2 regions of the Planococcus kocurii genome follow, and region 2 is predicted to be linked to the other one. Evidence: a T-box and tRNA genes for the amino acid it is inferred to sense, from the RefSeq annotation. Region 2 holds a T-box; the other holds one or more tRNA genes.
What was found. A T-box is a leader RNA that pairs with one kind of tRNA and senses whether it is charged. The one in region 2 lies ahead of alaS (alanine--tRNA ligase), so its partner is inferred to be a tRNA-Ala.

Region 1 (14,364 bases), 260 kb from region 2:
ACTTCCGCATCGTTTATTTGGTACGTTAATTCATTGCTTGATAAACGCTCATTGAGCATGACCATTTCACAGCCTAGATGCATACAACCATACAAGACAAAAACAAATTCTGGAGTAGATTTTGCTAATACTGCAACACGTGAATGTTCTTTCACGCCAAGCGCGCTAAGTTTACGTGCATAATCGAGTGCAATCTTATTGATTTCAGAAAAAGTCCATTGCTGCTGCTCAAACGACAAGGCCATACGGTCCCCGCTCAAATAACTTCGCTGACTCAACCAATTCGGATAGGTCATGTTAAAAATCCTTTCTTCAAAAAAAGCTGTCCCCAAGAGGACAGCTTTCAATTATTCTATGATCATGGGAAACGTGGGAATTGACCAAAGTCCGGTTTGCGTTTTTCTTTAAACGCATCGCGTCCTTCTTTTGCTTCGTCTGTTGTGTAATACAATAGCGTTGCGTCTCCAGCCATTTGCTGCAATCCAGCAAGACCGTCTGTATCAGCATTCATCGCCGCTTTTACAAAACGAAGTGCAGTTGGGCTCATTTCAAGCATTTCCTGACACCATTGAACCGTTTCGTCTTCTAACTGTTCAAGAGGTACAACTGTGTTCACTAAGCCCATGTCCAGTGCTTCTTGTGCGTCGTATTGGCGGCATAAGTACCAAATTTCACGTGCTTTCTTGTGACCAATAATACGTGCCAAGTAACCAGAACCGTAGCCAGCGTCAAACGAACCAACGCGCGGTCCTGTTTGGCCAAATCGTGCGTTGTCTGCTGCAATCGTCAAGTCACACACAACGTGCAAGACGTGTCCACCGCCAATTGCATAACCCGCAACCATTGCGACAACTGGTTTTGGAATAACACGGATTAAACGTTGTAGATCCAATACGTTCAAACGTGGAATTTCATCTTCCCCAACGTAACCACCGTGTCCGCGTACAGATTGGTCGCCACCTGAACAGAAAGCTTTTTCACCTTCGCCAGTTAAAACAATAACGCCTACATCTGCGTTATCGCGCGCACGTGAAAACGCATCGATCAATTCATGAACTGTTTTCGGACGGAATGCGTTGCGCACTTCCGGACGGTTAATCGTAATTTTCGCAATACCGTTAAAAATTTCATACTTAATGTCTTCATATGTACGTTCTGTAATCCACTCGCGTGTCATGATTTTCCTCCTTGATAGTTCAAACTTAAATACTCTCTTACTATTGTAGCAAATTCAGCAGGTTTTTCCACATGTATTGCATGTCCTGCGTCGATAGTTTTATGAATGGCCTTTGGCATCAGACTAGCCATCTCTTTAGCAATCAACTCAAACTTCAAGTCCAACTGCCCTGTCACCAATAAAACCGGCATATTTAAACACATTAACTCTCCCCAATAAGAAGCTTGAGAACCGGTTCCCATACCGAGTAAACTATTCGCAAGCCCTACTGGATTTTGCTCCAAGCGTTCTTGGCGAATTGCGTCCTTGACCTTTTCTGGCAAAGATTTCTGACTATCGAACAATGCAATGTTTTCCCAGGAATCGATAAAACCTACAAGACCTTGCGTAACAATTCGCTCTACAAGATGTGCGTCATTGGCTCGGCGTTTTCTTCTGGCCTCTTCACTTCGGAGTCCAGGAGAAGCACTTTCTAGAATCAATCCACTAACTCGCACTGGAAATTCACAAGCATAAGCAAGCGCTGTACGCCCGCCCATTGAATAGCCGATAAGAGAAAAGCGATCAAGCTCTAACTGGTCAAACAAAGCATCTAAATTGGCGAGTTGCCGTTCCATTGTATAAAATTCGACTGATTTTGGACTCTCCGTCTTTCCGTGACCAATCAAATCAATGAAAACAAGTTTGTGGTCCGTCCAACCTGTTGCAACTGAGTGCCAGCTTTTTGTAGTGCCCGTAAAGCCATGCAGAAATACTACGGTTTCTTGTTTTTCTCGATTCCTTACTTCTATATGGTAGTGAGTTCCATTAACTGTTAGTTTCATTGCTTAGCCAGCTCCTCATCAAAGCGGCTCCATAATTTACGATGTGTCATCACATTATTTTCACGATTGGTGAACACTTCAATAATCTTCACTGATTTTGTTTTCGGCTCATCTAACGCGGCAGCAAATTGGGCAATCGTTTCAGCAGATACATATTGCGCATCGTACATGTTCGCTGCATCGCTAAACGTTAATCCAGTCGGCGTACCGAACAGTTCTTCAAAATGACGTTCTTCTTGAGACTGAGGCAAATAAGAGAAAATGCCGCCACCATCGTTATTCATCACAACAATCGTCAAATCGGTTTCCTGCATTTTAGACGCAATCAAGCCGTTCATGTCATGCAAAAAGGATAAGTCGCCAATATATAAATACGCAGGTCGCTGTTTTGCCGCTTGTACGCCAAACGCCGTTGACACCACACCATCAATGCCATTCGTCCCGCGGTTCGCATACATCATGATATCCCGCTCTGTTGATTGGAAGAAGGTATCCACGTCGCGAATTGGCATACTGCTACCAATGATCAAATCGCAGTTTTCTAATGTCTCAAAAAACACTTTTGCTAACACGCCTTCATCCAACTCTTCTTGACTATGAAGAGCTACAACTTTCCAATATAAAGAGGATGCCTTGGTCCATTTTTCACGGTACGAATTCGTTTGTTTCATTTCTAAAGACAATTGCCACAAACCATTTATAGAAGCCTGAATGTGATGCGTTGCTACCGATTGCGCATCTCGCAACATCGGACTTTCATCAAACACCACATAAGTTTCAGGTCTAGCTGCTGCCAAAAACAAACTCAGTGGTTTTGAAACCGGTTGTGGCCCAATCCGAAACACGACTTGTGGGGTTACTTGTTCTTTAAACTCTTTATTTTTTAACAACGCATCGTATGAATCAACAATCAGATGTCTTGTAGTTGATGGACAATTGCCTCGTAAATTCGATAGTGGATCGGCAAGTACTGGCCAGTTGAGCTTTTGAATAAACTCCCAAAATTCAGGTGGCATCGGTTTGGTCATTTCCCCAACAATTAATAGTCCCCGGTCCTTTTTTAACACGTTCTGCAAAAACACACGACTTTCGGCAGATAGGGAAAGTTCTCCACCAAAATGGGCAATGTCTCCGCTACTTTCATAAGTTTGTTCAAAATCAATACCGAGTGGTTCACGAAATGGTACATTGATATGCACGGGTCCTCTTGGTTCACTGTTGGCATTTTGAACAGAACGGTGCAAATGACGCGTTAAGAACGCCAATTGATTTTCCGTTTCCGGCATCGGCAAATCAGTTGACCATTTAACATGTGATCCAAACAAATTGATTTGATTGATTGCTTGCGGTGCCCCGACTTCTCGCAACTCGTGCGGTCGGTCAGCCGTTACGACGATTAACGGTACACGTGCGTAGTAAGCTTCGACGACTGCTGGAAAATAATTAGCGGCTGCAGTTCCAGATGTGCATAACAGCATCACCGGTTTACCAGACGCCTTCGCCATGCCCAGCGCGAAATAAGCTGCGGAACGTTCATCGATTTGACGGTATACCGTCAAGCCTTCTTGTTTCATACAAGCATAAGCTAATGGTGTTGAACGAGATCCTGGACTAATGACTGCAGCTGCCACGCCTAGTTCAACTAGTGAATGGGTGAATGCAGATACATATTCTGTTAATGCTTTACGACTCGTCACTCAATTGACCTCCCAATGCCCGGAGCATCGGCCTAAACTTAACCCATGTCTCGTCATATTCTGACTCTGGCGTGGAATCTGCTACAATTCCACCTCCCGCATATAAATAAGCTTCTTTGCCATCTAGTAAAGCCGACCGAATAGCAACCGCAAATTCGCCGTCTCCTTTGGCATCAATCCACCCAACAGGCGCAGCATAATAACCGCGATTCATTGCTTCGTAGTTCCGAATCATTTCCAACGCTAGTAATTTGGGTTCTCCACCGAGTGCTGGCGTAGGATGAAGAACTTGCACCAAATCAAATAGCGTAGCACCTGGATTCAAGTCTCCTTCAACCGGTGTATATAAATGCTGAATATCCCTAATTTTCATCAATTTCGGCAATTTGGGTACGATTGTCCGACTGCAATTCGCTCTAAAAACTTCACTAATCATGTTTACTACATATTGATGTTCAGCACGATTTTTAGAATCTTTCAGTAAAATTTCCCCAAGTTCGGTATCCTTCTCAATGGTTTTTCCACGCGGAGTAGAACCCGCTAAACATGTCGAAAGGGCTTTATGATTTTCCACTTTTACTAATCGTTCAGGAGTCGCACCAAAGAAAAATTGGTCTTCTGCCTCCAAACCAAATAGAAAACTTTCAGGTTGTTCATTAGATACTTGATACAATGCTGAAGTCGGTGTAAACACATCTTCAAATTCCAGTTTCATCGTGCGTGCAATAACGACTTTTTCAACTTCTTTAGCTTTAATAATGTCGGTTACTTGTTTGATGGAATCCAAATAAGCTTGTTTTTTCAGTTCTATACGACCCGTTGTTTGCGGTTTATCGTATTTGTCCACTTCTGATACTTGGGCTGCATGGATCAATTTATCCCGCTCTTTGCGCATCGCCTCAAATTCTGCAAAACTCTCTTGCTTTTGAGTGATTAAATGGATACTAATAAAAGCCTGTTCTCCTTTTAACACTAGTTGAAAAGTCGGCACTGCGAAATAAGCCTGAGGAAATCTCTTCCATTCACTCGCTTTATTGTTTAACGGATCAAACGAAAATCCACCAAATAGAACCGGCTGAACCGAATGCTCTTCATTGACAATTTGGCGACATAAGTTCTGCCAATCTTTTTTTATTTCTTCAAATCTTCCATTTGCCTTGTTTGTAGACAATACATGGGCATGACCGATTCCGACCAACGTAAAGGTCTTTTCCCGATTTTGCCAGTACAGTCGTTTTCCTGAGTGGTCACTTCCGCCGGCTTCAAAAAATGCCAATGCTGACATGCGTGTTACTTCAATTGTTTCCGTATAAAAGCGGTAGCCTTCGTATTGGCTATCCGCAGATTGTTGAGTCGATGAAGACGATTCTGAATTCACCTGATTACCTCCGTTTTAAGACAACAGTCTAGTTTATTCCACAAACGTTCTACTTTTTAATCTCTACCTTCTATCATACTCTTTTCTGCTAAAATCAGCACATCATTTGCTGTATTCACTGTTATTTTGAAGTACAATGAGGAGTGGAAAGAATTAAAGGAGAGAGATATATGACACATTCACTACAAGCAGACAGCGGATGGCGCGTATGGTGGCAACTAACTCGGCCGCATACCTTAACCGCTTCTTTCGCTCCCGTATTCCTCGGAACGATGATTGCTTTACAGTATTCCCCTATCGATTGGATTTTATTCCTAGCTATGCTCGTTGCGAGTTTATTGATTCAAGCAGCTACTAATATGTTCAATGAATATTACGATTTTGCTAGAGGGTTAGACAATGAGAACTCTGTCGGTATTGGGGGTGCAATTGTTCGGAACGGTGTGAAACCGAAAACTGTATTAACTCTAGCTTTATTGTTCTACGGGATTGCTGCAGTTATTGGTCTCTACATTTGTTCACTAACTAGTTGGTGGCTTTTAGTTGTAGGTGCCGTTGCAATGGGGATTGGCTATTTTTATACCGGTGGGCCATATCCTATTGCCTACACACCTTTTGGCGAACTTTTCTCTGGCGTAGTCATGGGCTATTTGATTGTAATCATTGCCTTCTATATTCAAACGGGGATGGTAACCCTAGAAGCATCGTTACTTGCTATTCCGAGCACATTATTAGTAGCAGCTATTATGCTAGCTAATAACATTCGCGATATTGTGGGCGACGAAGAAAGTGGACGCAAAACACTTGCTATTTTGGTTAAAAGACCGGCAGCTGTCAATATTCTTATGTGGTTTTTCATTCTAGCCTACGTATGGATTGTCATCCTTATCCTAGTAGGAATATTGACACCGTGGGCTTTACTAGTCTTCATAAGCGTCATTAAACCTATTAAAGTCGTTCAAATCTTTAAACGTTTTACAGAACCTCTAAAGGTGATGCCGGCGATGAAAGATACTGGAAAAACAAATACATTTGTGGCTTTTTTACTTGGAATTGGGTTACTGATTGATTACCTTCTATAATATAGACAAACAAAAAAGGATTTCTCTAGAAATCCTTTTTTTGTTTGTCTAAAATAATACTTTGAAGAACAGTTAATTATAAGTTATAGTAAATAAATAATTCTAAATTTTCGAATGAGGAGGATATATAGTGAAACCTATCATCATCGGCATTATTGCAGCTTTTTTCTTTGCATTTACTTTCGTACTCAACGCCACGATGGAAGCTGACGGCGGGAATTGGATCTGGAGTGCGTCTCTCCGATACTTTTTCATGATTCCCTTTTTACTTTTGATTGTTGTTTTAAGAAAGAACTTAAAACCACTGTTACAAGAAATGAACAAAAACAAAAGAGCTTGGACCTTATGGAGTTTTGTTGGATTTGGCTTATTCTATGCTCCACTATGTTTCGCTGCAGCCTATTCCCCTGGCTGGCTCATCGCAGGAACATGGCAAATTACCATAGTCGCTGGTACATTACTTGCTCCCTTATTTCTCATTACCATACATAGCAATAAAGAAACTACTCAACTAAGAGGAAAGATTCCTGTTAAAAGCTTGATGATTTCTTTTATCATATTAGCAGGAGTCAGTTTAATGCAACTTGAACATGTAGCAGTTGTTTCTTCTTCAACACTTTGGTTCGGTTTTATCCCTGTTATCCTCGCAGCTTTCGCATACCCATTAGGAAATAGAAAAATGATGGATATATGTGGAGGCAGGTTGGATGCGTATCAGAGGGTTTTGGGCATGACACTAGCTAGTCTACCTTTTTGGTTCATCCTATCATTATATGGGCTTGTTACTGTAGGTGGACCTAGCGCTTCACAAAGCTTACAAACTTTAATTGTAGCAATCAGTTCAGGTGTAATGGCAACAGTACTCTTCTTTAAAGCGACTGATCTAGTTAGAGGCGATATGCAGAAACTAGGAGCAGTAGAAGCGACACAATCAATGGAAGTTTTATTTGCGTTAGCAGGAGAAGCACTTTTCTTGTCAATTGTCTTACCTTCAAGCTTAGCAATAATCGGAATTTTCATTGTAATGCTTGGCATGATTCTTCACAGTCTTAATTCTAGTAAAACGAAAAAAAGTGTTATGCAATTAAATGCATAACACTTTTCTATAATGACCCCTACGGGATTCGAACCCGTGTTACCGCCGTGAAAGGGCGGTGTCTTAACCGCTTGACCAAGGGGCCAAATACTGGCGGAGAAGGAGGGATTTGAACCCTCGCGCCGGTTGCCCGACCTACACCCTTAGCAGGGGCGCCTCTTCAGCCACTTGAGTACTTCCCCAGTATGGCTCCGAAGGTAGGACTCGAACCTACGACCATCGCATTAACAGTGCGGTGCTCTACCACTGAGCTACTTCGGAATGGTGGGCCTAAATGGACTCGAACCATCGACCTCACGCTTATCAGGCGTGCGCTCTAACCAGCTGAGCTATAGGCCCATATGTAATATTATGGAGCGGGTGGGGGGAATCGAACCCCCATCATCAGCTTGGAAGGCTGAGGTTTTACCACTAAACTACACCCGCGTAAAATGGTGGGTCAGGACGGAATCGAACCGCCGACACTTAGAGCTTCAATCTAATGCTCTACCGACTGAGCTACTGACCCACTTTATTTATTGAAAATGGCGGTCCCGACCGGGATCGAACCGGCGATCTCCTGCGTGACAGGCAGGCATGTTAACCGCTACACCACGGGACCATTTGGTTGCGGGGGCAGGATTTGAACCTGCGACCTTTGGGTTATGAGCCCAACGAGCTACCGAACTGCTCCACCCCGCGACAATATTATAATTCAAAAGAAATTCGTCCACACATTTTAAAAAATATGGAGGAGGAAGAGGGATTCGAACCCCCGCGGGATTTGACTCCCCTGTCGGTTTTCAAGACCGATCCCTTCAGCCAAACTTGGGTATTCCTCCGAGATAAAATACATATGGTGGACCTTGCAGGACTCGAACCTGCGACCGGACGGTTATGAGCCGTCTGCTCTAACCAACTGAGCTAAAGGTCCTAAAAAAGTGGCGGCAGAGGGGATCGAACCCCCGACCTCACGGGTATGAACCGTACGCTCTAGCCAGCTGAGCTACGCCGCCGGGATCTTTACTTTAAAAAGTTGGTGGAGCCTAGCGGGATCGAACCGCTGACCTCCTGCGTGCAAGGCAGGCGCTCTCCCAGCTGAGCTAAGGCCCCATTGTTTGGTCGGGAAGACAGGATTCGAACCTGCGACCCCTTGGTCCCAAACCAAGTGCTCTACCAAGCTGAGCTACTTCCCGAACTTGAGTTGCTGAGTATAAAAATATGGTGCGCCCGAGAGGACTCGAACCTCTAACCGCTTGATTCGTAGTCAAGTACTCTATCCAATTGAGCTACGGGCGCATATGATGCTATTCACTATTTCGTGAAAAGATGGTGCCGAGGACCGGAATCGAACCGGTACGGTAGTCACCTACCGCAGGATTTTAAGTCCTGTGCGTCTGCCAGTTCCGCCACCCCGGCTAAGGGTCGGTATCACGTGCAAATAAATATGGAGCGGAAGACGAGGTTCGAACTCGCGACCTCCACCTTGGCAAGGTGGCGTTCTACCACTGAACTACTTCCGCAAAAATGGTGCGGGTGAAGGGAGTCGAACCCCCACGCCCGAAGGCGCTAGATCCTAAGTCTAGTGCGTCTGCCAGTTCCGCCACACCCGCGTGGCAATATAAAATTAAAATGGTGAGCCATGAAGGATTCGAACCTTCGACCCTCTGATTAAAAGTCAGATGCTCTACCAGCTGAGCTAATGGCTCGAAAAAGTGGTGCCGGAGAAAGGAGTCGAACCCTCGACCTACTGATTACAAGTCAGTTGCTCTACCAACTGAGCTACTCCGGCAAAAGAAATAAATGGTGGAGGATGACGGGATCGAACCGCCGACCCTCTGCTTGTAAGGCAGATGCTCTCCCAGCTGAGCTAATCCTCCGATATATATTGCCCAGCGACGTCCTACTCTCACAGGGGGAAACCCCCAACTACCATCGGCGCAAAAGAGCTTAACTGCCGTGTTCGGGATGGGAACGGGTGTGGCCTCTTTGCCATCATCACTGGACTATTTGGTTTTGAAAGACAAGATTTATTATACCAGTAGTACTGGTTTTTTCAAGCTTTTTTTACAAAAACTTGGGCTTATTCTTTCAAAACTGGATAAACGACGGGTGAAACAAGCAAGTTTTTCGCATACAGTGTGTTGGTTAAGTCCTCGATCGATTAGTATTCGTCAGCTGCACGTATCGCTACGCTTCCACCTCGAACCTATCTACCTCATCGTCTTTGAGGGATCTTACTTGCTTGCGCAATGGGAAATCTCATCTTGAGGGGGGCTTCGTGCTTAGATGCTTTCAGCACTTATCCCGGCCACACATAGCTACCCAGCGATGCCCTTGGCAGAACAACTGGTACACCAGCGGTGTGTCCATCCCGGTCCTCTCGTACTAAGGACAGCTCCTCTCAAATTTCCTGCGCCCGCGACGGATAGGGACCGAACTGTCTCACGACGTTCTGAACCCAGCTCGCGTACCGCTTTAATGGGCGAACAGCCCAACCCTTGGGACCGACTACAGCCCCAGGATGCGATGAGCCGACATCGAGGTGCCAAACCTCCCCGTCGATGTGGACTCTTGGGGGAGATAAGCCTGTTATCCCCGGGGTAGCTTTTATCCGTTGAGCGATGGCCCTTCCATGCGGAACCACCGGATCACTAAGCCCGTCTTTCGACCCTGCTCGACCTGTACGTCTCGCAGTCAAGCTCCCTTCTGCCTTTACACTCTACGAATGATTTCCAACCATTCTGAGGGAACCTTTGGGCGCCTCCGTTACTCTTTAGGAGGCGACCGCCCCAGTCAAACTGCCCGCCTGACACTGTCTCCCAAGCCGATCAGGCTTGTGGGTTAGAATTTCAATACAACCAGGGTAGTATCCCACTGACGCCTCCTCCGAAGCTAGCGCTCCGGAATCTCAGGCTCCTACCTATCCTGTACAAGTTGCACCAAAATTCAATATCAGGCTACAGTAAAGCTCCACGGGGTCTTTCCGTCCTGTCGCGGGTAACCTGCATCTTCACAGGTACTATAATTTCACCGAGTCTCTCGTTGAGACAGTGCCCAGATCGTTACGCCTTTCGTGCGGGTCGGAACTTACCCGACAAGGAATTTCGCTACCTTAGGACCGTTATAGTTACGGCCGCCGTTTACTGGGGCTTCAATTCGCACCTTCGCTTGCGCTAAGCACTCCTCTTAACCTTCCAGCACCGGGCAGGCGTCAGCCCCTATACGTCACCTTACGGTTTTGCAGAGACCTGTGTTTTTGCTAAACAGTCGCCTGGGCCTATTCACTGCGGCTCTCTCGGGCTATTCACCCTACCAGAGCACCCCTTCTCCCGAAGTTACGGGGTCATTTTGCCGAGTTCCTTAACGAGAGTTCACTCGCTCACCTTAGAATTCTCTTCTCGCCTACCTGTGTCGGTTTGCGGTACGGGCACCTCCCGCCTCGCTAGAGGCTTTTCTTGGCAGTGTGAAATCAGGGACTCAAGGGTAAACCCTCTTGCCGTCACAGCTCAACGTATTAGAAATGGGATTTGCCTCATTTCACGCCTCACTGCTTGGACGTGCACAACCAACGGCACGCTCTCCTTATCCTTCTGCGTCCCCCCATTGCTCAAACGGCGGGGAGGTGGTACAGGAATATCAACCTGTTGTCCATCGTCTACGCCTATCGGCCTCGACTTAGGTCCCGACTAACCCTGAGCGGACGAGCCTTCCTCAGGAAACCTTAGGCATTCGGTGGACGGGATTCTCACCCGTCTTTCGTTACTCATACCGGCATTCTCACTTCTAAGCGCTCCACCAGTCCTTCCGGTCTGACTTCAACGCCCTTAGAACGCTCTCCTACCACAGATCTCTAACGAGATCCATCCACAGCTTCGGTAATCCGTTTAGCCCCGGTACATTTTCGGCGCAGTGTCACTCGACCAGTGAGCTATTACGCACTCTTTAAATGATGGCTGCTTCTAAGCCAACATCCTGGTTGTCTAAGCAACGCCACATCCTTTTCCACTTAACGGATATTTGGGGACCTTAGCTGGTGGTCTGGGCTGTTTCCCTCTTGACTACGGATCTTATCACTCGCAGTCTGACTCCCAAGCATAAATCACTGGCATTCGGAGTTTGTCTGAATTCGGTAACCCGGGATGGGCCCCTAGTCCAAACAGTGCTCTACCTCCAGGATTCTCAATCTTGAGGCTAGCCCTAAAGCTATTTCGGAGAGAACCAGCTATCTCCAGGTTCGATTGGAATTTCTCCGCTACCCACACCTCATCCCCGCACTTTTCAACGTGCGTGGGTTCGGGCCTCCAGTAAGTGTTACCTTACCTTCACCCTGGACATGGGTAGATCACCTGGTTTCGGGTCTACAACTGCATACTCTGTCGCCCTATTCAGACTCGCTTTCGCTGCGGCTCCGCCTTCTCAGCTTAACCTTGCATGCAATCGTAACTCGCCGGTTCATTCTACAAAAGGCACGCCATCACCCATTAACGGGCTTTGACTACTTGTAGGCACACGGTTTCAGGATCTATTTCACTCCCCTTCCGGGGTGCTTTTCACCTTTCCCTCACGGTACTGGTTCACTATCGGTCACTAGGAAGTATTTAGCCTTGGGAGATGGTCCTCCCAGATTCCGACGGAATTTCACGTGTTCCGCCGTACTCAGGATCCACTCTGGAGGGATAGGGTTTTCGGCTACGGGGCTGTTACCCGCTGCGGCGGACCGTTCCAGGTCGCTTCGCCTAGTCCTATCTTTTGTAACTCCGTATAGAGTGTCCTACAACCCCAAGAGGCAAGCCTCTTGGTTTGGGCTGATCCCGTTTCGCTCGCCGCTACTCAGGGAATCGCATTTGCTTTCTCTTCCTCCAGGTACTTAGATGTTTCAGTTCCCTGGGTCTGCCTTCTCATGTGCTATAGATTCACACATGGATACTACCCGATTAAAGGCAGTGGGTTCCCCCATTCGGAAATCTCCGGATCACAGCTCACTTACAGCTCCCCGAAGCATATCGGTGTTAGTGCCGTCCTTCTTCGGCTCCTAGTGCCAAGGCATCCACCGTGCGCCCTTTCTAACTTAACCACTGGTTAATTAAAAAGTTGTGACGAAATCGTCACGCGTACTTGAATTACTTGCATTTGTTTCAATGTCGTTTTATCCAGTTTTCAAAGAACAAGAGTGAAAGTCACAAAAAAAGGCGTTGCCGCCTGAAGGTGAACCTTCAAAACTGAACGCAAAACGTCAACCCCGAGCCAAGCTCGGTTCCGAATTTATCCTTAGAAAGGAGGTGATCCAGCCGCACCTTCCGATACGGCTACCTTGTTACGACTTCACCCCAATCATCTGTCCCACCTTCGGCGGCTGGCTCCACAAGGGTTACCTCACCGACTTCGGGTGTTACAAACTCTCGTGGTGTGACGGGCGGTGTGTACAAGGCCCGGGAACGTATTCACCGTGGCATGCTGATCCACGATTACTAGCGATTCCGGCTTCATGCAGGCGAGTTGCAGCCTGCAATCCGAACTGAGAACGGTTTTCTGGGATTGGCTTGCCCTCGCGGGGTTGCAGCCCTTTGTACCGTCCATTGTAGCACGTGTGTAGCCCAGGTCATAAGGGGCATGATGATTTGACGTCATCCCCACCTTCCTCCGGTTTGTCACCGGCAGTCACCTTAGAGTGCCCAACTGAATGCTGGCAACTAAGATCAAGGGTTGCGCTCGTTGCGGGACTTAACCCAACATCTCACGACACGAGCTGACGACAACCATGCACCACCTGTCACCACTGTCCCCGAAGGGAAAAGCGTATCTCTACACCGGTCAGTGGGATGTCAAGACCTGGTAAGGTTCTTCGCGTTGCTTCGAATTAAACCACATGCTCCACCGCTTGTGCGGGCCCCCGTCAATTCCTTTGAGTTTCAGCCTTGCGGCCGTACTCCCCAGGCGGAGTGCTTAATGCGTTAGCTGCAGCACTAAGGGGCGGAAACCCCCTAACACTTAGCACTCATCGTTTACGGCGTGGACTACCAGGGTATCTAATCCTGTTTGCTCCCCACGCTTTCGCGCCTCAGCGTCAGTTACAGACCAGAAAGTCGCCTTCGCCACTGGTGTTCCTCCACATCTCTACGCATTTCACCGCTACACATGGAATTCCACTTTCCTCTTCTGCACTCAAGTTCCCCAGTTTCCAATGACCCTCCACGGTTGAGCCGTGGGCTTTCACATCGGACTTAAGGAACCGCCTGCGCGCGCTTTACGCCCAATAATTCCGGACAACGCTTGCCACCTACGTATTACCGCGGCTGCTGGCACGTAGTTAGCCGTGGCTTTCTGGTGAGGTACCGTCAAGGTACCAGTAGTTACTTGGTACTTGTTCTTCCCTCACAACAGAGTTTTACGATCCGAAAACCTTCGTCACTCACGCGGCGTTGCTCCGTCAGACTTTCGTCCATTGCGGAAGATTCCCTACTGCTGCCTCCCGTAGGAGTCTGGGCCGTGTCTCAGTCCCAGTGTGGCCGATCACCCTCTCAGGTCGGCTACGCATCGTCGCCTTGGTAGGCCATTACCCCACCAACTAGCTAATGCGCCGCGGGCCCATCCTGCAGTGACAGCCGAAACCGTCTTTCCGTACAGCCTCAGGAGAGGCCGCAAACTATTCGGTATTAGCACCGGTTTCCCGGAGTTATCCCGATCTGCAGGGCAGGTTGCCCACGTGTTACTCACCCGTCCGCCGCTAAACAATGGGAGCAAGCTCCCAAAGTTCCGCTCGACTTGCATGTATTAGGCACGCCGCCAGCGTTCGTCCTGAGCCAGGATCAAACTCTCCATTATAGAGTAGTGTTGATTGCTCAATACTGCTGGCGTATCGCCGTCCGAAGACGCACGATTCGCTTTGATCTGCGTGATGCTGATCAGTAAGTTGTAGTCACGAACACCGAGAAGGAAAACAACTTTGCTCTGATCGCCATAAGGCAACCTTCGCAAAAGCCGTTCTCGCACCGAAGTGCTCGTGACGTCTTTCGTTGACGTTTTGCTGTTCAGTTTTCAAGGTTCAAGTTATTGTTTTTTTTAGCCGCGCTCATTGGCGACTTAATTAATATATCTCATCCCAACTTCGTTGTCAATACTATTTCAAAA
Region 2 (14,364 bases):
AGCGTCATGGCAGAAGCATTTGTTTCTGCCGCTAGCTCTTCTGCACGCCGGTAGGTTCGGTTGGTAATGGTCACATTCGTAAAGCCAGCGCGCTTCAAAGCAAAAGCAATTCCTCTTGCCGCACCACCTGCGCCAATCAGTAACACTTTTGATGTCTTATCGATGGCATGAACAAATAGCGAGCGAACAAAACCGTCACCATCTGTATTCGATCCAACATAATGAGTTCCATCAAAATTCACCGTATTGACAGCATTCATTTGCGAAGCACTTTCTTCTAGTTTTCCTAAAAGCGGAACAATGGATTGCTTGTGCGGAAGTGTAATATTAAAACCACTGATGCCCAATGTTTTCATAGCTTCCAATGACTTTTTCAATTGCGACGGTTCCACATGAATCGGCAGGTAAGCAGCTTCTATGCCATGTTCATCAAACCACGATTCATGCATAAATGGGGATAAGGAATGAGCAATTGGATCACCAATTACTGCGTACCATTTCTTCATCTAAAAACCTCCTAAATCAACGATGGGCGCAAGAGAACTTCCACACCCTTAGGCGCGTGAGCAGCAATAACGGCGTTGCCGTGCTGTATAGTAATCCAACCAAGTCCAGAAAACACAATATCCATTTTTGCATCTTTGACACTAAATTCGTGGCGCACCAACTCCGGAAAATCGTCTTTGTACTCAGCTGACGGTGGTGCTAGCATATCGCCTAGATGTTGCGCGTACAAAGCATCCGCGTTCTCTAGTTTAGTTCGGTGAATCCCTAAGTCATTAGCAATGTGGACAGTGAATGATGAACGCTCACCTTGAATAAAGTCAAATCGTGCCAATCCGCCAACAAATAATGTTTGCCCTGCATTCAATTGGAACACACGAGGCTTAATTTCTTTTTTTGGCATAATTTGTTTGAGATCTGCTGTTTTTAAATGATGAGCCAATTGATGATGATTGATAATTCCTGGTGTATCAAATAATGAACGTTTATCATCCAAAGGAATTTCAATCATATCCAATGTCGTTCCAGGGAAATGTGAAGTCGTAATGACATCTGCTTGCCCTGTCGCTTGCTTAATCACGCGGTTGATGAATGTCGATTTCCCAACATTCGTACACCCTACCACATAGACGTCTTTGCCTTTACGGTATTTTTCGATTGCTTCCATCGCTTCTGGAACTCCGGTTCCTCTGTGAGCACTTACCGTTAATACGTCAATCGGTTTCAATCCTAATTTTTTAGCTTCTTGTTTCATCCAGTTGATTAATTTAGGCTGTTTCACTGACTTCGGTAACAAATCCGCTTTATTGGCAATCAGTAAAATATCATTATTCCCAACAAAACGGTGAAGACCAGGAAGCCAGCTGCCATTAAAATCAAAAATATCGACGATTTTGACGATCAACCCATCGCGTTCGCCCAAGCCGTTTAAAATCTTCAGAAAGTCATCATCCGTTAATGAAACAGGCTGAAGTTCATTGTAATTTTTCAGGCGAAAACAGCGTTGACAAATAATTTCTTCTTTTTCTAACGAAGACGGTGGTGCATAGCCTACCTCTTCTTTATGTTCAGTTTGAATCTGCACACCGCATCCGATGCAAGTTGGCATTTCGCTCACTTTTCTTCCTCCCACATCAATTGTCCTTTTTCTTTCAACTTCTTCATGATTTTACGCTCGACTCTTCGGTTAAAACGAGTAAAAAAGCCATCTGACTGCGCTACTGGCAATACTAGTATGGTATGCATCTTGTTCAAATTGCCTCCGAAGATATCCGTTAACATTTGATCTCCAATAACCACGACTTGATCGCGTTTTGCTTCCATAATGCGCAGTGCTTTTCTAAAAGCGCGGCCCATCGGCTTACGAGCTTGATAAATAAATGGAATTCCTAAAGGATCCGCAAACGACTTGACGCGCAATTCCTTATTATTGGAAACGATTACTACTTGAATACCGGCATCTTTCATCGATTTCAGCCATTCAATCAATTTCGGGGTAGCATCTGGACGATCCCATTCTACAAGTGTATTATCTAAATCCGTAATTATCCCTTTAATATTCTTTTCAATTAATATTTCTGGCTTAATGTCAAAAACGTCTTTTACATACTCACTAGGTACAAAATTTTGATACACTCTAACTCACTCCTGTTTTCCGAACTTAATTCTATTGATTATACCATATTTCCTAGTGCTTCTCCCACCTTGATCCGTTGTCCAGAAGACATATCTTCGACAAATCTAACGGAATTGTTCTCAAAAAACAACACAACCGTTGAACCAAAGCTGAAATAGCCCACTTCGCTGCCTTTTTCCCAGTCACTACCGGTCTCTGTGAGTTTAATAGAATTTACAAACATGGCACCGACTTTGACGACCAACATCTTGCCAAACTCAGTTTCTAACTCCGTAATCATCCGGTAGTTGCCACTGATCGGCGCTTTGCCGTATTGCAATCCAGCTGCGTTAACCGGATATGATTTTTTGCCAAGCACATATTGTCTCTTCACTGTGCCATCAGCCGGACTGTGGATACGGTGATAGTCAGCTGGCGATAAATACAGCACTGCGTATTTCCCGTTTTGGTAGCAATCAGCTAAATCGCTATCCCCTAACAAGTCGGCTAATGAATAGTCGTGTCCTTTCACAAAAAAACGACTATCTTTTCGTAGGTCCCCAATGATTTCAATTTTCCCATCCACTGGAGACACGACAGAAACTTCAGCAATTGGCCGACTACTGCCAGTAAGTTTACGAACAAAAAAATCATGAAGTGTCTGAAAGCTTTCTAAAGGTTTTTCGATTTCATCCGTTGCGATTTGATATGTTTTTATATAGCTCGGTATAAATCTGCGGCTTTTTTGAGAACCGGCAAATTGGCGAATTAAATTAGAAGTAAAAGCTCCGTTCGTTAGTTCTATTGAACGCTGGTACAAATATTTTTTCATCGAGATGCCTCCGTTGCTAAAATAGTCTACCATTATTTTACCTTTCGCAGTATAATAGATTGAACAAGTTTACAAAAAAAGAAGGAGTGTTTTCCATTGTTAATAATCGAAAGAATGGATCACACCATAAAAAAGCTGAAGTCACAGGCCGCAAACTCCATTACGATCGGTAATATGTTGTTTGGCGGGGCTTCTCTTATGGCCACTTTAAATGGATCTTATAGCTATAGCGTGCTATTTATATTTATTGCAGCTTTTTTAGACCGCTTTGACGGTATGGTGGCAAGAAAGTTTAATCAAGAATCTGATTTAGGCAAACAACTCGATTCAATGAGCGATTTGTTGTCCTTTGGTGTCGCACCCGCAATTTTAATTTATCAACTTGTCTTGTCAGACTTCGGTTTTATTGGAATGGTTTTTACTGTACTTTATCTGTCATGTGGCGCTTTTCGCTTGGCGCGTTTTAACATTTCAGACTCGACTGGATACTTTACTGGGTTGCCTATTACAGCTGCAGGTACAGTTATCACTTTATCGTATTTTGCGTTGTCGGTATTTTCACCGGTCGTCTATATGTTTTTATTTGTTCTTTGTTCTTTGTTAATGATCAGTACCTTTACCTTGAAAAAAGTTTAAAAAAAGCTGAGTGACGTTAAGAAAACGTCCCCAGCTTTTTTATTTTGTCTTCACAAAATCAGATACGTGCGGCTAGCTGGCTGATGACACTGAAAACAATTTCTGTTGAATGCTTAGCCGCTACAGGCAAGAATTCTTCAAACGATACCGATGATTCTTTTCCGGCAATATCTGACAATGCACGAATGACAATAAAAGCAACATCAAATTGATAGCACACCTGCGCAACTGCCGCCGCTTCCATTTCAGCTGCTTTCATCGACGGGAAATGTTCCCGCACTTTTGCGACACGCTCTGGATCGTTCATAAATGAATCTCCTGTAGCGATCAATCCAACCGCATAATCGTGCTGTCCCATTTCCTTAACTGCTTTAACGGCTAGCTCAATCAATTCTTTATTAGAAGTAAAAGCTGCTGGCAATTGAGGTACTTGGCCCATTTCATAACCAAAGACAGTTACATCTACATCATGGTGACGAACTTCGTCTGAAATCACGACTGCACCGACTTCTAGTTCCTCATCAAAACCGCCTGCTGAGCCAATATTGATAACAATATCAGGTTTATATTGTTGAAGTAAAATCGTCGTTGACATGGCCGCATTTACTTTACCAATCCCGCTTTTTAACAATATAATTTCCTGTTCTTCGTATGTACCTAAAGTAAATTCGCATTTTGCAATTTCTTCCGTTTGCGGATTTTCCAGTCTACTTCTTAATAATTGAACTTCTTCTTCCATTGCACCGATTACACCGATTCTCATCTTGCCATTCCTCATTTCATCTTAATTTCATTACAATTTCACTTGATAAAAGAAAAAGACGCCTTTATTAATAGGCGCCTTTAAGCGTTTTTAAGACGTCCATTTTTACTGGTTTCCAGCCTTCGCCATCGACCCATTCCATATGGACGCGGTATTTTTCAGATTCATCTTTCGACTGAACAGTCGCTATCGATTTCTGCGGACCACCGCCATTTTTTATCATCATGACATACATATTATTCGGATCAAGGCCCGTCGCATAAGAAACGGCTTGAACTTTTTCGTTCCAGTCAGCTGAATTTTTTTGATAGACAGAAACATGATCGCCTTTTTGCTTCGTGCCAATCGGCTCCCAGCTGGTGTTAATCACGGTTTCTTCGACAATTGGATCGCTCGAGTCTTCCCGTGTAATTGTTCCACCTTTAATGGCAGACTCTTCTTTTTCTTTTTCTTCTTCCGCTTTTTTAGCGGCCTCTTTTTCTTTTTCAGCAGCTTCTTTTTCTTTAGCTGTTTCTTCAGTGCCTTCGCTGTCTTCAGTGCCACTCGTTTGTTCGTCGATTTCAGGCGAACTCGCTACTTGATCCGGATCTTGAGCTTGTTCGTTCCCTCCGCCAAAAAGCATGGAAACTCCAATTATGAGAATCAATGCAAATACCAAGCCAATCAAAATGTTCAAAATCGAATTTGATCGGTTTTTCTTTTTCTTCAAACGAGAGGGATACGGCTTTTCTTCGTTATTCATTGAATGTCCCCCTTTCTTAATAGTTTACCATTAATACACTATGACAAATTTGACGTTTCAGCGTTAAATACGTTTCATTTACAGTTCAACTAATGAGAAACGACCATCCTTTTTAAAGAATGGCCGCTTGATCACGTGATTGAAAGAATCTTGATTTCCATTTCTCCGCCTGGTGTTAATACTTTAACATTTTCACCAATCGTGCGGCCAATCATGCTTTTCGCAATTGGAGAATCGTTTGAAATGCGACCTTCTAAAGGATCTGCTTCTGCTGATCCAACAATTGTATAAGACTCTTTATCGCCATCTGGAACTTCTATGAATGTTACAGTCGTCCCTAAGCGAACGACATCTTTGTTTGATTCATTTTCATTTATGATAACTGCGTTACGGATCATCGATTCAAGTGTTGAGATGCGACCTTCTACAAAAGCCTGATCTTCTTTCGCAGAGTCATACTCAGCGTTCTCAGATAAATCACCAAAATAACGAGCGATTTTGATTCGTTCGACTACTTCTTTACGTTTAATTGTTTTTAAAAAATCCAGTTCATCTTCCAACTTCTGCTTTCCTGCAGCTGTCATTGGAAATTGTTTTTCGTTAGCCATTGTTACCACTCCTTCAACTGCTGACCTGGATGCCTACATCCGTCAGTCTCGTATCATCATATTATAGTTTCACTATCTATTCAAGAATAGTTTTAATTTTTGTAACCATTAAATCGATTGCCACTTCATTTTGGCCACCTTCAGGAATAATTACATCGGCATACCGTTTTGTCGGTTCAATAAATTGATTATGCATCGGTCGAACAACCGTTAAATACTGTTCAATAACAGAATCGATTGTCCGCCCGCGTTCATTAATGTCACGCAATAGACGACGAATAATGCGCAAATCACCATCTGTATCGACGAATAATTTAATATCCATTAATTCACGCAAACGCGGATCTTCAAGTACTAATATGCCTTCCAGTATAATAACATCTTTTGGCTCGATTACTACAGTTTCTTCTGCACGTGTATGTAAAGCATAATTGTAAACCGGTTTTTCGATTGCACGACGCTCAAGCAATTCGTTGATATGATCAATTAACAAATCCGTATCAAATGCTAATGGATGGTCGTAATTTGTTTCCAAGCGCTCATCAAAAGCCAAATGACTTTGGTCTTTGTAATAATAGTCCTGCTCGATGACGACGACTGAGTTTTCTTTAAAGACTTCATAAATTGAATTCGTTACACTCGTTTTTCCCGAGCCCGAACCCCCTGCGATTCCAATAACGACCGGCCGTTTAGTAGACATATTAGTTAGCTCCCTGTAAATCTCTTTTTAGTGTATTTATTTCTTTCTGCAAATCAGTATGCCATCACCTGAGGATAATAATTCTGTATCATAGCACGGGTGATTGAGCATATGTTCTTTAAAAGTCGCCAAATTGCGAATCATCGTCCGTTTCCTTCTCGGAACGTCCGACAATGGCATATCTGAAAGACCATGCATGGTCATGTTATCGCAATAGATAATACCACCTGTTGGCAATAATGTTTCGTATTTGTCGAAAAAGCGCTCGTATTGACCTTTGGCAGCATCTATAAAAATTGCATCATACTGCGGTTTCAGTTGGGATAGTTCCAGTTCTAGTGCATCTGCATGATAAATACGGATGCGACTCGCTAACTCTGTTTGAGCAATAAATTCCAACGCCTTTTGATACCGTGAGTCATCGCGTTCTACAGTATCCACTGTGCAAGCAGGTAACGCCTCAGCCATTTTAATCGCTGAAAAACCAATCGCTGCACCAATTTCAAGAATCTGTTTAGGCTGTTGAATTTTTAAAAGTTCAACCAGCTCTCCGATACCTTGATCCTCCATGATGGGAATGTGATGCAGAGCAGCATACGTCTGAATCGCTTTAAGCGTCGTTGATAATTGATTGGTCACCATACAAATAAGCTCCTTTTCGACTCAGCAAAAATTACTTCAAATCTTACCATAAAAAGAGAAGGAAAGCGAGGACGCTTCCTTCTAAGTGGTTTACTCTCCAATATACTCGTCTCGATTCTTCAAATGCTCTTCGTAAGTTTTAGCAAAGTGATTCTTGCCTTCCTTGTCCGCTAAGAAATAGAGGTAATCGGTTTTTGCAGGGTCTAGTACTGCTTGAATCGAAGAGCCTCCTGCATTTGCGATAGGTCCCGGTGGCAACCCTTTGTTTTGGTATGTGCTGTACGGGTGTTCAAATTCGTAATCCTTGTTAAACAAACGCTCTTTGTGTTTGCCCATTGCGTAAATTACAGTTGGATCTGTCTGCAATGGCATATCGTCTTCTAAGCGATTGTAAAAAACACTAGCAATCGTTTGGCGATCAGATTGTGCTGTGGCTTCTTCTTCTAAAAGAGAAGCAAAAGTCAATAACCAATGAGGCGACTTTTCGAGTTCTTCTAAGACACCTTGGTATGGTACAACGTTGGATTGTGTCGCATTGAGCATTTGCTCAATAATTAACGTTAACGATGGCTCTTCTTCATACATAGGATAAGTTGCCGGGAATAGATATCCTTCAAGAGGGTGACGAATATTATCACCTCGTATTTCGTCAGTCAATAAATCTGGATATTTAACCATCAACTCTTCAATATATGCAGGGTCATCAATTTGTTTCAGAAATTCTTCTGCCGTATACGATGTTTTTTTAGCGATAACATTTTCAGCGATTTCTTCAACCGTTAAACCTTCTGGAACATTAATGGTAAACAACGGTTCATGATAAACCTTACCCGTTTTCAAACTTTCCGTAATTTCATCCAGCGTCATCGACTGCACCAAATCATAGGTTCCTGCTTGAAACTCAGATTCATTTTTAAATTTGACATAGTATTTATAGATGCGCGCGTCTTCAATCACATTATTTTCTTCAAGCAGTGCCGCAATGCTGTCCAGACTCGAACCGATTGGGACTTCAACGGTAATCACTTTTTCTGAGTCGGCATCTACCGGCTCTAAGGCATCAGTGACATAGCTATAGGTTTTAAAACCTGCAATCCCAATGATAATTACTAGGATCAGTGCGACTATTAATACGATGCGTCGGACGACTCTCACTTCCTTCTTTTTTTCTTTCATACGTTCAAACATAATTTCTTTTTTTGATGGTTTCCCCACGGGTTTTCCCCCCAGCTTTTCTGTACTGCAAAAGTTGAGCTAGTTATAGCTCACTTCTACCAGTATACAAGAAAAGTGCACAAAAGAAAAAGGCGGAATCAGCAATCAATTCCGCCCTCATCTTTTTAAAGCTCTTCGTTTTCTTCTTCTTCGTCAAGGAACGTGTTCAACATTTCTTCAATCATGTCCCACTCTTCGTCAGTTTCAACTGGGCGAAGCTCTCCGCCACCTTCAGTTTCATCTGATTCAGGGTTTTCTGTGAATGAAGATGCGTGAATTTCAATTTCGCCTTCTTCATCTTCTTCAGCGCCAATTGGGAAATACAAAACATATGATTTTCCGAAATCTGCTGATTCAAATGTAAACAATACTTCAAATAATTGCTCGTTGCCGTTTTCATCAACGACTGTAATGTGTTCTTGTCCGTGTTCCATTTGCGTCACCTCATTATTTTTTAAAATCAAGATAGCCCTGCAAAATCATGACTGCTGCCATCTTGTCGATCACTTTTTTGCGATTTTTGCGACTGACATCCGCGGAGATTAACATCTTCTCTGCTGCAGACGTTGTAAGCCGTTCATCCCATAGGACCACCGGTATACTATACGCTTCTTTCAGCAAATCTGCAAATCTTTCGGATGCTTGAGCACGTGGCCCAATTGAATTGTTCATGTTTTTCGGGTACCCCACAACTGCTTCAGTCACTTCATATTGTTTGATTAGTTCACCGAGACGGACCATGCCAAATTCCTCGATGGCTTCATTTATTTTGATGGTTTCGATTCCCTGAGCTGTCCAGCCCATCGGATCACTAATCGCGACTCCAATTGTTTTCGAACCAACATCAAGTCCAATTATGCGCATCCTTATTCTCCGTTATTCTTCTTAATATAGAACTTTACAAGTTCCTCTAGAATTTCATCCCGTTCTAGTTTGCGAATCATATTTCGCGCATCCTGATGGCGAGGAATATAAGCCGGATCACCTGATAATAAATATCCGACGATCTGATTGATCGGGTTATAGCCTTTTTCTTCAAGTGCAGCATGGACCTGTAGCATCACTTGCTTCACTTCTTGCTCCATCGACTCATCAGACGAATCGAATTTCATAGTTCGATCAAATGAACTCACGACAAGCACCTCGCTTTCGGATTTTAAATAGGAATAATTGCTCCTGCTGTCTGCTTCTTATTATAACCGATAGCGGCCATTTATTAAACCTATTTCACTAAGCTATAAACGGATTCGAGTGCCGACTCTAACTTGTCGACATCTTTTGCACCTGCCATTGCCATATCTGGCCGGCCGCCACCTTTGCCACCACATTGTTCTGCTACGTGTTTAACGATTTGTCCCGCATGGTAATCTCCACCCGCCAAATCTTTTGTCACGCCTGCTGCAAGCATTACTTTATCACCGTCTGTCGCACCAAGAACGATTACTGCTTTATCCATTTTCGTTTTCAAGTCATCCATCATTTGACGCAATTGGTTATTGTCTTTTGCTTCGACTTTAATGGACAGTACGGTAATGTCTCCAATTTTTTGAGCTGCATCTAAAATGCCCGCAGATTGAGCGTTAGAGATTTTCGCAAGCAAGGATTCATTTTCACGTTGAAAGGCTTTTATTTCAGCTTGAACCGATTGCGCTTTTTGAATCATCTCTTTCGGAGAAGATTTTAATAATCCTGCCGCCTGTTCTAATACGTGCTCACTGTCTTTCAAGTTTTCATAGGCACCTTTACCTGTTAGCGCTTCGATTCTGCGTACCCCAGCACCTATGCCGCCTTCAGAAACAATTTTAAACAAGCCAATTTCCGATGTATTGAATACGTGAACGCCACCACATAACTCTAGTGAATAGTCGCCAATTTCAACGACACGTACAACATCCCCGTATTTCTCACCGAACAATGCCATTGCACCCATATCTTTTGCTTCTTGCAAGTTATGGTATCCAGTTTGAACTGCGATTCCTTCCCATACTTTTTCGTTAACGATTTTCTCAATGGTCTCTAACTCTTCTTTCGTGACTTGGCCAAAATGAGAAAAATCAAAACGTAAACGATCTGGACCTACATAAGATCCCGCTTGGTTAACATGCGTTCCTAACGTATCTTTTAGCGCTTGGTGCAAAAGGTGTGTCGCTGTATGGTTTTTCACCGTATGACGACGATCTGCTGCGTCTACTTGTGCTGTTACAGACGCCAGTGTTAATTCTCCCGTGTTAATACGAACAGAATGTAAATTTTGGCCATTTGGTGCTTTTTTAACGTTTAATACAGTCGCTTGAACCAAATCATTGCTCAAGGTTCCGCGATCTGCTATTTGTCCGCCACTTTCTGCATAAAATGGTGTTTGATCTAGAATAACTTGAACTTCTTCGCCTTCATGTGCACGGTCAGCAAGTTCACCATCCTTAATAATAACTACTACTTTAGCATCTGAAACAGTCTGGCTATAGCCAATAAATTCACTGGCTGTTTTAATATTACCCAAAACTTCAGATTGAGTTTGCATCGAATTAACGTTTTGACGCGCGTTTCTTGCACGATCACGCTGCGCTTGCATCGCTGCTTCAAAGCCATTATGGTCGATGGTCATGCCTTCTTCTTCCGCATATTCCTCAGTCAATTCAACCGGGAACCCGTATGTGTCATAAAGACGGAATGCATCTTCACCAGGAATTTCTGTTTGTCCGTTCGCTTTTTGTTTTTCCACAACCGAAGACAAAATTGCTAAGCCGTCATGAAGTGTTTCGTGGAAACGCTGTTCTTCTAGTTTCATCACACGAATGATAAAGTCTTGTTTGTTGTTAACTTCTGGGTAAAAGCTCTTCATAATGTCTCCAACCACTGGTACTAGCTCAAACAAGAATGGCTGTTCAACGCCTAATTTTTTCGCATAACGTACGGCACGACGTAATAAGCGACGTAATACATATCCACGGCCTTCGTTAGATGGAAGGGCTCCGTCACCAATCGCAAATGCAACCGTACGGATGTGGTCAGCAATCACTTTAAACGCCATATCCATATCCGCGTCTTCGCCATATGTTTTCCCCGAAATTTCTTCCGTTTTTCGGATAATCGGTACGAATAAATCCGTATCGTAGTTGGTTGCTACATCTTGAGCCACACAAGCCATGCGCTCTAAGCCCATTCCTGTATCAATGTTTTGTTTAGGCAGTAATGTGTAGGTGTGATCCGCGTTGTGGTTGAATTGTGAGAACACCAAGTTCCAAATTTCCAAATAACGATCATTTTCGCCACCAGGATATAATTCAGGGTCAGTCAAATCGTTGCCGTAGCTTTCGCCGCGATCGTAGAAAATTTCAGAGTTCGGACCACTTGGGCCTTCACCGATATCCCAGAAATTCCCTTCCAAACGAATAATGCGCTCCGCAGGTACACCCACTTCATTTAACCAAATTGCATATGCTTCTTCGTCTTCTGGATGAACTGTTATAGAAAGTTTTTCAGCGTCAAAACCGATCCATTTGTCGTCCGTTAAAAATTCCCAAGCCCAGTGAATCGCTTCAGTTTTAAAGTATTCGCCGATTGAAAAGTTCCCAAGCATTTCAAAGAATGTATGGTGACGCGCTGTTTTACCAACGTTTTCAATATCGTTCGTACGAATTGATTTTTGTGCATTTACGATTCTAGGGTTGTTTGGAATGACACGGCCATCAAAGTATTTCTTTAAGGTAGCGACGCCACTGTTAATCCACAACAAGGAAGGATCTTCAAAAGGAACAAGCGGTGCACTTGGCTCCTGATCGTGGCCCTTTTCTTTAAAGAAATCAATATACATTTGTCTAATGTCTTCTGCTTTTAAATTTTTCATCTATTTTTCCTCCTTAACATAATAAAAAGCCTTCATCCCAAAAAAGGGACGAAGGCTTTATTTCGCGGTACCACCCTAGTTACACAAAGCAGCATGCTCTGTGTCTCTCGAACACCTTAACGCGGTTCAACGGCAGGAATTAGCTGCACTCCGGAGTAGCTTTCTAAAATCGACTGTCGTCGGAGCCTTTCAGCCTAGGGTCCCGTTTCTTTTCGAATCCGATTTTATACTGTCTCCATCAATGTGTTTGTCTATCAATCTAATTTGAATTATAGAAAAAGCTTTGCGTGATGTCAATAGTGATACTTTAATTGGGCAGTGTTACTGCGTAAACCAACTCCGCTTTCCTGCGGGCTTGCGCCGAACTAACTCGGCCTTAACGCCCGAGTAGATTTCGGCACTTCGCTATCCCGCGGGAGTCTCCGTTGGTTTACTTCGTAACTTACATAACAAGTATTTATATGAAATTTAGTTTCAACACAAACAGGAAACCGCATTCTAAATTACGGTTTCCTTTGCATGTTGTGTAAATTTTAAAGATCTACTCAAGCTTCCATAAACTTTTGTGGAGTAATGCCTTCCATGCCAATCATTGGATGGATGGCGTGGACATTTTCGGCAGTTAAACTGACGGGACCGCATTGTTCTGTCTCGACTTGTTGCTTTGTTTGTTGTTCGGTTTTTGGTTGTTCGGTTGTGACCGCTAGACGGCTTTTTAATGTGGTCATGCGCTGTGCGTCGTCCGTGCGTTCAACTCCGTAACGGAAGACGCTTGGATCTCCACAGAGAATAAGAAAATCCCTACTCCGAGTAATACCCGTGTAAAGCAAATTGCGGCGCAACATTTTCATGTAGCCCCGAACTACTGGCATGATGACAGTTGGAAATTCAGATCCTTGTGACTTATGGATCGAACAACAGTATGCTAGCGTGAGTTGGTTTAAATCGCTGCGTTCATAAGTTACTTCAATGCCGTCAAAAGACGCCACTAACATGTCTTGTTTTTCAACGGTTTCTTTGGCTTTCATAATAGCGACAATTTCACCCATGTCACCATTAAAGACATTGCTTTCTGGTTGATTGACGAGCTGCAACACTTTATCACCGATGCGGTACGTAATGTCACCAAATGCTAATTCTTTTCGTTTGCCATCCGGATTCGGGTTGACCATTTCTTGAATCAGACGGTTCAAAGCATCGATTCCGGCTGGTCCTTTATACATCGGAGCAAGCACTTGAATGTCTTTAATCGAATGACCTTTCGACAAGGCACTCCTCACAACCTTTTCAACAACAGCAGGAATTTGGTCGGCTCCCGCTTTGATAAATGAACGATCGGCCGTCTTTACAGTGATGTCTTCAGGCAATTGTCCATTTTTCATTTGATGGGCGAGTTCAATGATGGAGGAACCTGACGCTTGTCGGTAAATATCGGTTAGCTCAACAGTCGGAATCCGTTTTGATTCGAGTAAATCTCTTAGCACTTGTCCGGGACCAACCGGCGGCAATTGATCTTGGTCTCCAACGAAAATTAGCTGTGCGTCTTCTGGTACTGCTTTTAGCAATTGATGAGCAAGCCACGTATCAACCATCGACATTTCATCGATAATAATTAATTTGCCTTCGATTTCTTTTTCGGTTTCTTCGTCTTTTTCTTGCCCATTAAAGCCTAATAAACGGTGGATTGTCATTGCCGGTAGGTCAGTGGATTCACTCAAGCGCTTGGCCGCACGTCCCGTTGGTGCTGCTAGGATAATGGGAAACGGCTCTTTTTTCTTGGCGTATTCTTTCGGATCGAGTGACAACCCGTGCAGTTCTGCATAGATTTCCACCAATCCGCGGACAACCGTGGTCTTACCGGTACCCGGTCCACCCGTTAAAATCATGACCGATGAATTAATACTGTTTTCAATCGCGTCAACTTGCGTTTCTGCATAATTCACACCAAGACGTTCCTCTGCTTCACCAAGCGCTTTACGAACTTCTGAACTTGGAAACTTTGTGCGATTTTCTTGTTCGGCCAGTAAAGTTTCCAGTTTCGTCGCAATTCCAACTTCTGAATAATACAGCGATGGCAAATAAAGCCGCGTTTCTTCGCCTGCGACTTTACTTTCTTCATTTAATTCGATAGCAGCTTTCGAAATCGCTTCAATCGCAATTTCTCCTTGCTGACGTGATTCGAGCATTTCCTTAACTAGCGGAATCAAGGTTTTAGCGTCTACATAGACATGGCCTTCAGACAGAGAAGCTTGGTTTAGAA

Region 1: it encodes a tRNA-Ala, which carries the amino acid that the T-box ahead of alaS (alanine--tRNA ligase) is inferred to sense. The anticodon was not compared.

What each region holds. Positions count from the first base shown of each region.
Region 1 covers NZ_CP013661.2:547,786-562,149, forward strand. The annotation lists gene AUO94_RS02765 (o-succinylbenzoate--CoA ligase) at 1-296, opposite strand, end outside; gene menB (1,4-dihydroxy-2-naphthoyl-CoA synthase) at 359-1,177, opposite strand; gene menH (2-succinyl-6-hydroxy-2,4-cyclohexadiene-1-carboxylate synthase) at 1,174-2,001, opposite strand; gene menD (2-succinyl-5-enolpyruvyl-6-hydroxy-3-cyclohexene-1-carboxylic-acid synthase) at 1,998-3,698, opposite strand; gene AUO94_RS02785 (isochorismate synthase) at 3,685-5,076, opposite strand; gene AUO94_RS02790 (1,4-dihydroxy-2-naphthoate polyprenyltransferase) at 5,247-6,158, shown strand; gene AUO94_RS02795 (DMT family transporter) at 6,289-7,254, shown strand; tRNA gene AUO94_RS02800 (tRNA-Glu) at 7,268-7,339, opposite strand; tRNA gene AUO94_RS02805 (tRNA-Ser) at 7,346-7,436, opposite strand; tRNA gene AUO94_RS02810 (tRNA-Asn) at 7,441-7,515, opposite strand; tRNA gene AUO94_RS02815 (tRNA-Ile) at 7,517-7,593, opposite strand; tRNA gene AUO94_RS02820 (tRNA-Gly) at 7,607-7,680, opposite strand; tRNA gene AUO94_RS02825 (tRNA-Phe) at 7,687-7,762, opposite strand; tRNA gene AUO94_RS02830 (tRNA-Asp) at 7,780-7,855, opposite strand; tRNA gene AUO94_RS02835 (tRNA-Met) at 7,859-7,935, opposite strand; tRNA gene AUO94_RS02840 (tRNA-Ser) at 7,983-8,075, opposite strand; tRNA gene AUO94_RS02845 (tRNA-Ile) at 8,091-8,167, opposite strand; tRNA gene AUO94_RS02850 (tRNA-Met) at 8,176-8,249, opposite strand; tRNA gene AUO94_RS02855 (tRNA-Ala) at 8,271-8,346, opposite strand; tRNA gene AUO94_RS02860 (tRNA-Pro) at 8,353-8,429, opposite strand; tRNA gene AUO94_RS02865 (tRNA-Arg) at 8,456-8,532, opposite strand; tRNA gene AUO94_RS02870 (tRNA-Leu) at 8,564-8,652, opposite strand; tRNA gene AUO94_RS02875 (tRNA-Gly) at 8,682-8,756, opposite strand; tRNA gene AUO94_RS02880 (tRNA-Leu) at 8,762-8,846, opposite strand; tRNA gene AUO94_RS02885 (tRNA-Lys) at 8,867-8,942, opposite strand; tRNA gene AUO94_RS02890 (tRNA-Thr) at 8,950-9,025, opposite strand; tRNA gene AUO94_RS02895 (tRNA-Val) at 9,038-9,113, opposite strand; rRNA gene rrf (5S ribosomal RNA) at 9,124-9,239, opposite strand; rRNA gene AUO94_RS02905 (23S ribosomal RNA) at 9,378-12,310, opposite strand; rRNA gene AUO94_RS02910 (16S ribosomal RNA) at 12,509-14,058, opposite strand.
Region 2 covers NZ_CP013661.2:285,800-300,163, forward strand. The annotation lists gene aroE (shikimate dehydrogenase) at 1-506, opposite strand, end outside; gene yqeH (ribosome biogenesis GTPase YqeH) at 518-1,621, opposite strand; gene AUO94_RS01470 (YqeG family HAD IIIA-type phosphatase) at 1,618-2,139, opposite strand; gene AUO94_RS01475 (phosphatidylserine decarboxylase) at 2,178-2,951, opposite strand; gene pssA (CDP-diacylglycerol--serine O-phosphatidyltransferase) at 3,048-3,587, shown strand; gene mtnN (5'-methylthioadenosine/S-adenosylhomocysteine nucleosidase) at 3,646-4,350, opposite strand; gene AUO94_RS01490 (DUF1510 family protein) at 4,418-5,092, opposite strand; gene greA (transcription elongation factor GreA) at 5,224-5,700, opposite strand; gene udk (uridine kinase) at 5,777-6,400, opposite strand; gene AUO94_RS01505 (O-methyltransferase) at 6,437-7,042, opposite strand; gene mltG (endolytic transglycosylase MltG) at 7,133-8,257, opposite strand; gene AUO94_RS01515 (DUF1292 domain-containing protein) at 8,383-8,691, opposite strand; gene ruvX (Holliday junction resolvase RuvX) at 8,705-9,121, opposite strand; gene AUO94_RS01525 (IreB family regulatory phosphoprotein) at 9,124-9,390, opposite strand; gene alaS (alanine--tRNA ligase) at 9,480-12,104, opposite strand; T-box leader at 12,146-12,355, opposite strand; gene recD2 (SF1B family DNA helicase RecD2) at 12,650-14,364, opposite strand, start outside.